One region of the Streptomyces sp. NPDC014995 genome, then DNA from elsewhere that is predicted to be linked to it. Evidence: riboswitches for the same ligand, from Rfam matches in the RefSeq annotation. Region 1 holds a riboswitch; the other holds the start of a gene.
The links. A riboswitch is a leader RNA that binds a small molecule or an ion and turns the genes downstream of it on or off. The one in region 1 is predicted to bind glycine.

Region 1 (5,642 bases):
AGGATGTACAGCCGCCCCGCGCCCAGCGACCGGGCGGCCTCCACGTACTCGCGCTCGCGCAGGGAGAGCGTCTGGCCGCGCACCACGCGCCCGATGTAGGGCCAGCCGAAGAAGCCGATGACCAGGATCATCACGAAGACGCGCACGCTCGACCCGGTCAGGCCCAGCATGTTGTTCGGCATGACGGAGACCAGCGCGATGATGAACAGCAGCTGGGGGAAGGCGAGCAGGCCGTCCATGACCCGGCTGATGAGGGAGTCGACCCAGCCGCCGAAGAAGCCGGCGAGGATGCCCAGGACGGTTCCGAGGATCACGGCGACGACGGCCGACAGGAAGCCGACCAGCAGCGAGATCCGGGCGCCGTAGAGGATGCGGGCGAAGATGTCGCGACCGTTGACCGGCTCGACGCCGAGCAGGTGGTCGCCGCTGATGCCGCCGAGGGAGCCCGTGGGGGTGCCGAACAGCGGGTCGATGAGGTTCTCGTGATACTCGTTCGGGTCCTGCCCGAGGAGGCCCGTGATGACCGGGGCGAGCAGCGCGACCAGGACGAGGAAGAGCACGACGACGCCGCCCGTGAGGGCAAGCCTGTCCCGCTTCAGGCGCTCCCAGGCGATCCGTCCCAGGGAACGACCCTGAACGGCCTTCGCGCCGGCGGCCGCTACCGCCGCTTCATCGGCCGCGCTCGGGGCCGCTTCCGCGGTCGGCTCGTGCAATGGTGCCGTCATCTGGCAGGGACCCCTCTCAACCGGCGATAACCGGCCCGCACTTGCCGCTGTAGCGGCGTGATCAGTCCGTCGTACACAGGGGCGAAGCACCCCTGGTGCGGGAGTCTTCAACGCTTTGGCGATCTGTTGCCAGACTTGGCAGGGAAAGGATGCGTAAACGTGATGCGGTCAGTGGGGTTCCGTTATCCGGACGGCGGGTAACGGCCGTCGGACAGTGACTTATTCGGGCAGATCGCTCTAAAGAGGGACAAACATTGCTCATCTACGCGCGGAGAAGCGTGAGTCCGTCCCGGCCCGTCTCAGGCCGGGACGGGGAGGGGCGGGAGTGCGGACGGGTCAGTAGCGGCCGGCCGGCGGGTAGCCGTAGCCCGCGGCGGGGGCCTGGGCCGGGGCGGCCGGGGCCGGGGCGTGGGCCTCGCGGTCGTAGAACGGACGGGCGTGGGCGCGCATCCACATCACGACCGGGTCGTAGTCGTCGCTCATGGCGACCGTCGACACCGGCAGCCCTTCCGGGACCGCGCCGATCGACTGCTGCATCATCGCCCGCACCGCGTCCACGGCCGGCGGGGAGGTGTCGTACACGTCGAGCCCGAGGGCGAGGTACGGCGCGCCCAGGGCGGGCTGCACCCAGGCACGGCGCAGCGAGCGCAGCGCGGGGGTCCGGTGGGCGTTCTGCGCGAGGAGGGCGTAGAACTGCGGGATCTCGATGGCGGGCTCGGACAGCCGCAGCGGTCCGGCCGGCTGCCGGTCCAGGCCCGTGGCGATCCGGCGCAGGTCGAGCCAGGGGATGCCGACGCCGCCGCCCGGGGCGTGCGGGTTCAGCCAGAGGCCGTAGCGGTCCGGGTAGAGGGTGCGCGCCACGTCCAGGCCGTCGACCACCTCGTACGACCTGTTCCAGCCGCTGGCCGAGAGCTCCTGGGCGGAGGTGACACAGGGGGCGTAGCCGTGGCCCTCGACCTCCATGGCGCCGTATTGGGCGTCCGGGGAGCCCGCCTGGCCCTGCCACAGCAGCATCCAGACCTGGCCGGTGGTCGGGGTCGCGAGCGCGCGCAGGAGCGCCTCGTAGGCGTCGTAGCGCCCGGGCGTGACCTGGCGCAGCATGTGCTCGACCTGCCCGGCCGCGATGCCGCTGGCGCTCACCTGTACCGCCCCTTCGATTAGTTGCCCGCGTTGGAGACCAGCTTAGGTGGCTCCGCCGACAACGGGCGCCCACCGAGGGGTGGGTTGTTCGTTGTCGGCGGGTGCGGGTGGTCCGTGGCCCGGCGCGCCCACGCGGCCGAGCCGTGCGTCGGCGCCGCCCCGCGCCCCTTTCCGACCGCGTTCACCGGCCCCGGGTGTAGAAGGGCCGGACCCTTTCCTTCAGCCACCTGCCGACCGGGTCCTCCGTCACGTCCAGGAGAATCAGATTGACCGGCCACGCCACGGCGACCGTGCCCAGGGCCCTGCCCAGGGCCTCCAGCGGCACGGCCCGCAGGTCTCCTTCCCACTGGGAGAGTTCGACGCCGACGAACATGACCGGGTCGGCCGTTTCGATGGCGGCGAGGCAGCGGCGGGCGGTGAGGACGACGCCGGTCGCCTCGAACTCGGCCGAGGCCGCGGAGAGGAAGTCGACCGGGTCGTCCTGCCAGTCGGGTTCGAAGAGGCGGACGCGGCCGCCGCTCGCGGGGCCGTCCAGCGGGGTGCGGCCCACGCGGCACAGCTCGGCCACGGCCGGCGGGGGCAGCGGCATGCCGACCACGCCGTCCGGGTTCACCGCGATGCCCACCTGCGGCGGCAGCCCGCGCGCGAACTCCACGGCCGGCGCGATCGTGTACGACATGTGCGACCCGACGACCTGACGGAACTGCTCCTCGGAGCTGAAGACGGGCACGTAGGCCTGGCCGTCCAGCTCCAGCGTGGGCAGGTCGAGGGGGCCGCTGTGCGGGCCGCCGCCGCTGGGCAGCGGAACCCACACGAAGCTGCGGCCGAGCACCTCCAGGATCCGCCCGCCGGCCCCGGGCACGCCGAGGGAGGCCGAGAGCACCTCTTCCAGCTCGTTGCCGGGCCATCCGCCGTGCGACGGGGGGTGCGTCTGTGCCGGGAAGTCCGCGGAGAAGTCCGCCGGGAAGTCCGCCGGGGGGAAATCCATCTGCCTACCGCCTGCTGGGAACCACTGCTGTGGCTGAAAGGCTAGCGGGTGCCGCCCAAGCGCCCGCGCGGTCCGCGGAGCCGCACCCGGACGGGTGCCCCGCGGCCGGGCGGGCGCACGGGCCGGTGCGGGGTCCTTCGGTCCCCGGAGCGGGGCTGCCCACGCCGGCCTCAGTCCGTGAAGCCGATGCGGCGCAGGGCGTCCGCCGCGGGGCGGTCGAGGAGGATCGCCGAGGTGCAGCCCGCGGGAAGGCGGCCCTTCTCGACGGAGCGGAGGAGGCGGGAGGCGGCGCGGCGGTGGCGCAGGAAGGCATAGCGCGAGACGCCCCGGCCGCGTTCGCGCTGGCCCTCCAGTGCCGTGCCGGGGGTGACGTCGAGCAGCAGCAGGTGCAGGATGCCGCCGCGGCGGCGGGCCTCGCGGGCCAGCCAGTCGCGCACCCAGGCCTGCGTGCCGCAGTCGTGCACGACGACTCCCTCGCCGGAGCGCAGGGCGCGGCGCAGGCCGGCGTAGTGCGCGAGGCGGACGAGGGGGCGGTAGAGCCCGTACGGCAGGAAGCGCGGCATACGGGCGTCCCAGCGGTCGCGGGTGTCCTGGGAGTCGATGCGGAGGCCCTGGACCGTGCGTCTCATCAGCGTGGACTTGCCGCTGCCGGGCAGGCCCGTGACCACCACCAGGTCGTGGGGGCCGAACAGCAGGCCGTGCGGGCTGTGGCCGGCGCGGTCGCGCAGGTCGCGGACGACGGGCGCGCGCGTGGGACCGCACGCCTCCCGGGCCGGGGCCTGCGGCTGCGCGGGCAGCGCGACCGCCGAGGTCGTCGCGTACGCCGTGGTCCTGTTCACCGTGATCGTCCTCCCCTTGGGGTCAGACAAGTCTTCTCCCCATCGAGCGTAAAGAGAACGTAATGCGCGGTGCCTTCCGTTTTCGTGCGCGAACCGCCACAAGCCGGTTACAGATGCGACCTGCCGCGATCGGGCGGGGCGTGCGATGATGTCCGCGCCAACTGCATACCGGCCGTTTGAATCCGCGCGGGAGAGTTCCCGGCAGGAGCTGCGACAGCTTCGCCGGGGCGCCGAAGGAGCAAGTCCCTCCCTTGAATCTCTCAGGCCCCGTTACCGCGCGGGCGAGGCACATCTGAAAAGCGGGCCGGCCCCTGTCCGGGGACGGCTCCACCCACGGTGCAAGCCACGATCACGCGATCGACCGCCCCGGTCATCCGCGATCATGGCGAACCTCTCAGGTTCCGATGACAGATGGGGAGGAACGACCTCGCCTTCCCCCATGCTCGGCTGCGCTCGCGCGGGGGAACCCCCATCGCCCTGGGAGACGAACGCCCGATGAGCAGTACCGAACCCACTCCGCAGCGCCGCACCGCGCTCGACGCCGTCCACCGCGCGCTCGGCGCGACGATGACCGACTTCGCCGGCTGGGACATGCCCCTGCGCTACGGCTCCGAGCGCGACGAGCACCAGGCCGTGCGCACCCGGGCCGGCCTGTTCGACCTCTCGCACATGGGCGAGATCACCGTCACCGGCCCGCAGGCCGCGGCCCTGCTCGACTACGCCCTGGTGGGCCACATCAGCGCCGTGAAGCCGGGCCGCGCCCGCTACACCATGATCTGCCGGGCCGACGGCGGCATCCTCGACGACCTGATCGTCTACCGGCTCGCCGACACCGAGTTCATGGTCGTCGCCAACGCCTCCAACGCCCAGGTGGTGCTGGACGCGCTCGCGGAGCGTTCCGCCGGCTTCGACGCCGAGGTGCGCGACGACCGGGACGCCTACGCGCTGATCGCCGTCCAGGGGCCCGAGTCCCCGGGCATCCTGAAGTCGCTCACCGACGCCGACCTCGACGGCCTGAAGTACTACGCCGGTCTGCCCGGCACCGTCGCCGGCGTGCCGGCGCTGATCGCCCGCACCGGCTACACCGGCGAGGACGGCTTCGAGCTGTTCGTGAGGCCGGAGCACGCGGCCGAGCTGTGGCAGGCCCTGACCAAGGCCGGCGAGGGCGCCGGTCTGGTCCCCTGCGGCCTGTCCTGCCGGGACACGCTGCGCCTGGAGGCGGGCATGCCGCTGTACGGGCACGAGCTGTCGACCGGGCTGACCCCGTTCGACGCCGGGCTCGGCCGGGTGGTGAAGTTCGACAAGGAGGGCGACTTCGTGGGCCGCGAGGCGCTCGCCGAGGCGGCCGGCCGCGCCGAGGAGAACCCGCCGCGCGTCCTGGTCGGCCTGGTCGCCGAGGGCCGCCGCGTCCCGCGCGCCGGGTACGCCGTCGTCGCGGGCGGCGCGGTGATCGGCGAGGTCACCTCCGGTGCCCCCTCCCCCACGCTGGGCAAGCCGATCGCGATGGCGTACGTCGACGCCGCCCACGCGGCGCCGGGCACGCCGGGTGTCGGCGTGGACATCCGGGGCAGCCACGAGCCGTACGAGGTCGTGGCGCTGCCGTTCTACAAGCGCCAGAAGTAGACACTCACAGCGGAAAGCCGCGACCGGCGGCGGTCCGCGTGCGTGACCCTGCGCACATTTCCGCTGCTCACGTGCGTTTTCAGCAGTCCCCCATTCATCAGCACTCCCCCGGGTACAGGAGAATTCAGGCCATGAGCAACCCCCAGCAGCTGCGCTACAGCAAGGAGCACGAGTGGCTGTCGGCCGCCGAGGACGGCGTGTCGACGGTCGGCATCACGGAGCACGCGGCCAACGCGCTCGGCGACGTGGTCTTCGTCCAGCTCCCCGAGGTCGGTGACACGGTGACCGCGGGCGAGTCCTGCGGCGAGCTGGAGTCGACCAAGTCGG
Region 2 (5,642 bases), on a different contig from region 1:
CTGCTCCAGGGTGGCCAGGGCATCTTCGGGATCGCCGTGGGCGTGGTGTGGCGGGACGTCGAGAACGCGCTGTCGCAGCTGCACGGGGAACGGGTCGACACCGGTGAGACGCTCATCGGGCACAACCCGACGGACGAACTCGCGCGGCGGCGGAACCGGGCGGTCTAGGCCGATTCTCCAGGGTCTTTCGGATCATCCCGGGGGCCGCGGGGCACCGGCGTCAGCCAGGTACCGCAGTCCCGAGTCGGGCCGATCCGAAAGGCACGGCCCGACTCCTTCCACCAGGTGGTGGCCGGGCGACGCCATTGTCAGTGGCGTGGTGCAGCATCGGAGATGTGAGAAACGCGCCCACGATCCTGCATCTCGACATGGATGCCTTCTTCGCGCAGGCGGAGCAGGCGTCCAAGCCGAGTCTGCGCGGGAAGGCGGTCGTCGTGGGGGGTCTGGGGCCGCGCGGGGTGGTGGCGACGGCCTCGTACGAGGCACGGGCCTTCGGGGTGCACTCGGCGATGCCCATGGCCCAGGCGCGTCGGCTGGCGCCGAACGCCGCGTTCCTCGTGCCGCGTGGCGGTTTCTACCGGTCGATCAGCGATCAGGTCATGGAGCTGCTGCGGGCGCTGTCCCCGCTGGTGGAGCCGCTGAGTCTGGACGAGGCGTTCGTGGACCTGGAGGCCGGGGGAGCGGCCTGGGACGGTGAGTCGGCGCGGCTGGCCGGGGAGCGGCTGCGGGCGGACATCCGGGCCGTCACGGGGCTCACGGGGTCGGTGGGGCTGGCCGCCTCCAAGATGCTCGCGAAGATCGCCTCGGAGCAGGCCAAGCCCGACGGCCTGGTGCTGATCGAGCCGGGCACCGAGCGGGCCCTGCTCGGGCCGCTGTCGGTGCGGACGCTGCCGGGAGTCGGACCGGCGACCGGTGACCATCTGAGGCGGGCGGGGATCACCACGGTCGACGAGATCGTCGAGGCGGGTGAGGACGAGCTGGTCCGGCTGCTGGGCAAGGCCCACGGGCACGGGTTGTACGCCATGGCGCTCGCGCGCGACGAGCGGCCGGTGGTGGCGGAACGGGAGGCCAAATCGGTGTCGGTCGAGGACACGTACGACGTGGACATCCACGACCGGGTGCGGGTGGAGCTGGAGGTGCAGCGGTTGGCGGACCGGTGTGTGCGCAGGTTGCGGGGGGCCGGTCTGTCGGGGCGGACCATCGTGCTGAAGGTGCGGCGGTACGACTTCTCCACTCTCACCCGGTCGGAGACCCTGCGGGGGCCCACGGACGATCCGGCGGTGGTGCGGGAGGCGGCCGTGCGGCTGCTGGACGCGGTGGACACGACGGGCGGGGTGCGGCTGCTCGGCGTCGGCGTCAGCGGTCTGGCCGACTTCACGCAGGAGGACCTGTTCGCGCAGGCCGCCGAGGAGCGGGCGGAGGGACCCGAGGAGGAGGTTCCCGACGAGCCCGCCCAGGAGGAGGCGGCGGTGCCGACGGAGCACCAGTGGCGTCCCGGGCAGGATGTACGGCATGCCCAGCTGGGGCACGGCTGGGTCCAGGGCAGCGGCCTGGGGCGGGTCACCGTGCGGTTCGAGACGCCCGATTCGGAGGTGGGGCGGGTGCGGACGTTCCGGATCGACGACCCCGAGCTGGAGCCGGCGGATCCGCTGCCGCTGGTCCGGCGAAGACCGGAGGGGACCCTGACGGCGGACGCGGCGGACGAGGCGGATCCGGCGATCCCGGAGGGGTCGGCCGATGTGACGGTGGGGCGACCGGGGAGCGTCCGATGACGGGGGCGAGCACTGCCGGGGTGTCCGCGGAGCGCCGTGACGAGATGAGGGAGGTCGAGGACCGGGTCACCCGGTGGGCCGCGGGCCGGAGGGACGTCGTCGGAGTGCTGCTCGTCGGCTCCTGGGCTCGTGGTACCGCGCGGGCGGACTCGGACGTCGATCTCGTCGTGCTCACCACGGAGGCGTCGAGGTACGCCGCCGACGACGCCTGGCTCCGTGAGCCGGCGCTGGGTGAGGTGATCCGCGTCCAGGCGTGGGGGCCCATCACCGAGTGGCGGCACGTCACGGCGTCCGGGCTGGAGGTCGAGCTGAACATCGGCTCCCCGGACTGGGCGCGCACCGAGCCCGTCGACGCCGGTACACGGCGCGTCGTCAGTGACGGCGCCCGGATCCTGCACGACCCCGCCGGCGTCCTCGCGGAGCTGGTGCGGGCCTGCGCCTGACCGGGGTCAGGTCTCCTCCACGGCGTCGGTGCCGGCCAGTCTGCCGAAGTCGTGGTCCGGCAGCGGGGACGGGGCGCCCACGTCGAGGCCGTAGTGGTGGTAGAGCTGGAGTTCCTGCTCCGGGGAGAGGTGGCGGCCCACGCCGAAGTCAGGGGCGTCCTTGATGAGGGCGCGGTCGAAGGGGACGCGCAGGGCGCCGTCGACGAGTTCGCTGGGCTCCAGGGGGACGAAGGCGTCCCGGGAGAACAGGCCGGTCCGTATGGCCGCCCATTCCGGTACGCCGGTCGCGTCGTCGAGGTAGACCTCGTCGATCGTCCCTATCTTGATGCCGTTGCGGTCGAACGCCTTGCGGCCGATCAGGTTGCGCGGATCGATGTCGGTCTGCACGGGCCCTCCAACTGGTCGCAACACATTCGTAAGCACTACAAAAGAGCACAATGGGGAAGGCGGCCACTCGACAGGAGGTGCCGTTGACCTCGCTGGTAGTCTGGCAACGGCTGCTGACCCCGTGCGGGAGAGTCCTCCGGAGACCACCGGAGGCGCCGAAGGAGCAAATCCTCCCCGGAATCTCTCAGGCTCACGTACCGCATGGACGAGGTCACTCTGGAAAGCAGGGCGGGTGTCGACGGCTTCCGCTCTCACCGACGGTGAAAGCCGGGCGCCCGCGGGCGGCCGGTGAAGCTCTCAGGTTGAGATGACAGAGGGGGAGGCCGTTCGGGTACCCGTGCCGTGGTGCCCCTCGAAGGTCGCGTCAGACCAGGAGGCCTCCGCAATGACCGCCCATCGCATTCCGCTCTCCGATCTCGAACAGGGAATCCCCTTCGAGCAGCGCCACATCGGGCCCGACCAGGAGGCGCGGGCCAAGATGCTCGCGCAGGTCGGGTACGGCTCGCTGGACGAGCTCACCGCCGCCGCGGTCCCGGATGTGATCAAGAACGCCGACGCGCTGGACCTGCCGGGTGCGCGGTCCGAGGCCGAGGTGCTGGCCGAGCTGCGTGCGCTCGCCGATCGCAACGAGGTCCTCGACTCCATGATCGGGCTCGGCTACTACGGGACCTTCACGCCGCCCGTCATCCTGCGCAACGTCATGGAGAACCCGGCCTGGTACACGGCCTACACGCCGTACCAGCCGGAGATCTCGCAGGGGCGGCTCGAGGCGCTGCTGAACTTCCAGACCATGGTCGCCGACCTCACCGGTCTGCCGACCTCGGGTGCCTCGCTGCTCGACGAGGGCACGGCCGCCGCCGAGGCGATGTCGCTGTCGCGGCGCATGGGCAAGAACAAGAAGGGTCTGTTCCTGGTCGACGCGGACGCGTTGCCGCAGACCATCGCCGTGATCGAGACCCGGGCCGAGCCGACCGGCGTCGAGGTGGTCGTCGCCGACCTCAGTGAGGGCATTCCGGCCGGGATCGCCGCGCGGGAGATCAACGGCGTACTGATCCAGTACCCGGGCGCCTCCGGGGCCGTACGCGACATCAAGCCGGTCATCGAGCAGGCCCATGAGCTGGGCGCGCTCGTCACCGTCGCCGCCGATCTGCTCGCGCTGACGCTGCTGACGTCGCCCGGTGAGCTGGGGGCGGACATCGCGGTCGGGACGACACAGCGGTTCGGTGTGCCGATGGGCTTCGGCGGGCCGCACGCCGGCTACATGGCCGTCCACGAGAAGTTCGCGCGCAGCCTTCCCGGGCGGCTCGTCGGCGTGTCCGTCGACGCGGACGGGAACAAGGCCTACCGGCTCGCGCTGCAGACGCGTGAGCAGCACATCCGGCGGGAGAAGGCGACCAGCAACATCTGTACCGCGCAGGTGCTGCTCGCCGTCATGGCCGGGATGTACGCCGTCTACCACGGCCCCGAGGGCCTCAAGGGGATCGCTCGGCGCATCCACCGGTACGCGACCGTCCTCGCCGCGGGGCTCCGGGCCGGCGGCGTCGAGGTCGTGCACGGCGCGTACTTCGACACGCTGACCGTGCGCGTGCCCGCGAAGGCCGCCGCGGTCGTCGCCGCGGCGCGGCGCAACGGCGTCAACCTGCACCTCGTCGACGCCGACCAGGTGTCGATCGCCTGCGACGAGACCACCGGGCGGGCCCAGGTGGCCGCCGTCTGGAGCGCGTTCGGGGTCGACGCGGACATCGAGGCGCTCGACGCGGTCACCGAGGACACCCTGCCGGCCGGGCTGCTGCGCACCGACACGATCCTGACCCACCCCGTCTTCCACCAGCACCGCTCCGAGACCGCGATGCTGCGCTACCTGCGCCGGCTCGCCGACCGGGACTACGCGCTCGACCGGGGCATGATCCCGCTGGGCTCCTGCACCATGAAGCTCAACGCGACCACCGAGATGGAGCCGGTGACCTGGCCCGAGTTCGGGCAGCTGCATCCGTTCGCGCCCGCCGAGCAGGCGCAGGGCTACCTCACGCTCATCCGTGAGCTGGAGGAACGTCTCGCCGAGGTCACCGGGTACGACAAGGTGTCCCTCCAGCCCAACGCCGGGTCGCAGGGCGAGCTGGCCGGGCTGCTCGCCGTACGCGGGTACCACCGGGCCAACGGGGACGAGCAGCGGACCGTGTGCCTCATCCCGTCGTCCGCGCACGGCACGAACGCCGCCAGCGCCGTGATGGCCGGCATGAAGGTCGTCGTCGTCGACACCGCCGAGGACGGCGAGATCGACGTCGAGGACCTGCGGGCGAAGATCGAGAAGCACCGCGACGAGCTGGCGGTGCTGATGATCACCTATCCGTCGACGCACGGTGTGTTCGAGGAGCACGTCGCCGACATCTGCGCCCAGGTGCACGAGGCCGGCGGGCAGGTGTACGTGGACGGCGCCAACCTCAACGCGCTGGTCGGGCTCGCCAAGCCGGGCCACTTCGGCGGTGACGTCTCGCACCTGAACCTGCACAAGACGTTCTGCATCCCGCACGGCGGTGGCGGTCCGGGCGTCGGGCCGGTGGCCGTACGGTCGCACCTGGCGCCGTATCTGCCGAACCACCCCTTGCAGCCGGCGGCCGGGCCCGAGACGGGTGTGGGGCCGATCTCGGCCGCCCCGTGGGGGTCCGCGGGGATCCTGCCCATCTCGTGGGCGTACGTGCGGCTCATGGGCGGCGAGGGGCTGAAGCGGGCGACGCAGGTGGCGGTGCTCTCCGCCAACTACATCGCCAAGCGGCTCGAGCCGCACTACCCGGTGCTGTACACCGGCCCCGGCGGGCTGGTCGCGCACGAGTGCATCATCGATCTGCGGCCGCTGACCAAGGCGACCGGGGTGAGCGTCGACGACGTGGCCAAGCGGCTCATCGACTACGGCTTCCACGCGCCGACGATGTCGTTCCCGGTCGCCGGGACGCTGATGATCGAGCCGACGGAGTCGGAGGACCTGGCCGAGCTGGACCGGTTCTGCGAGGCGATGATCGCGATTCGCGCGGAGATCGAGAAG

Region 2: it holds a riboswitch for glycine, as region 1 does, so the genes downstream of both, gcvP (aminomethyl-transferring glycine dehydrogenase) here and gcvT (glycine cleavage system aminomethyltransferase GcvT) in region 1, are expected to answer to the same signal.

The regions. Positions count from the first base shown of each region.
Region 1 covers NZ_JBIBVX010000011.1:308,088-313,729, forward strand. Annotated here, with positions in the region: gene ACF1A1_RS23345 (ABC transporter permease) at 1-725, opposite strand, end outside; gene ACF1A1_RS23350 (enhanced serine sensitivity protein SseB C-terminal domain-containing protein) at 1,062-1,865, opposite strand; gene ACF1A1_RS23355 (enhanced serine sensitivity protein SseB) at 2,047-2,853, opposite strand; gene ACF1A1_RS23360 (AAA family ATPase) at 3,024-3,698, opposite strand; glycine riboswitch at 3,870-3,978, shown strand; gene gcvT (glycine cleavage system aminomethyltransferase GcvT) at 4,188-5,315, shown strand; gene gcvH (glycine cleavage system protein GcvH) at 5,447-5,642, shown strand, end outside.
Region 2 covers NZ_JBIBVX010000013.1:8,669-14,310, forward strand. Annotated here, with positions in the region: gene ACF1A1_RS25115 (MerR family transcriptional regulator) at 1-168, shown strand, start outside; gene ACF1A1_RS25120 (DNA polymerase IV) at 336-1,772, shown strand; gene ACF1A1_RS25125 (nucleotidyltransferase domain-containing protein) at 1,769-2,215, shown strand; gene ACF1A1_RS25130 (PRC-barrel domain-containing protein) at 2,222-2,602, opposite strand; glycine riboswitch at 2,717-2,812, shown strand; gene gcvP (aminomethyl-transferring glycine dehydrogenase) at 2,988-5,642, shown strand, end outside.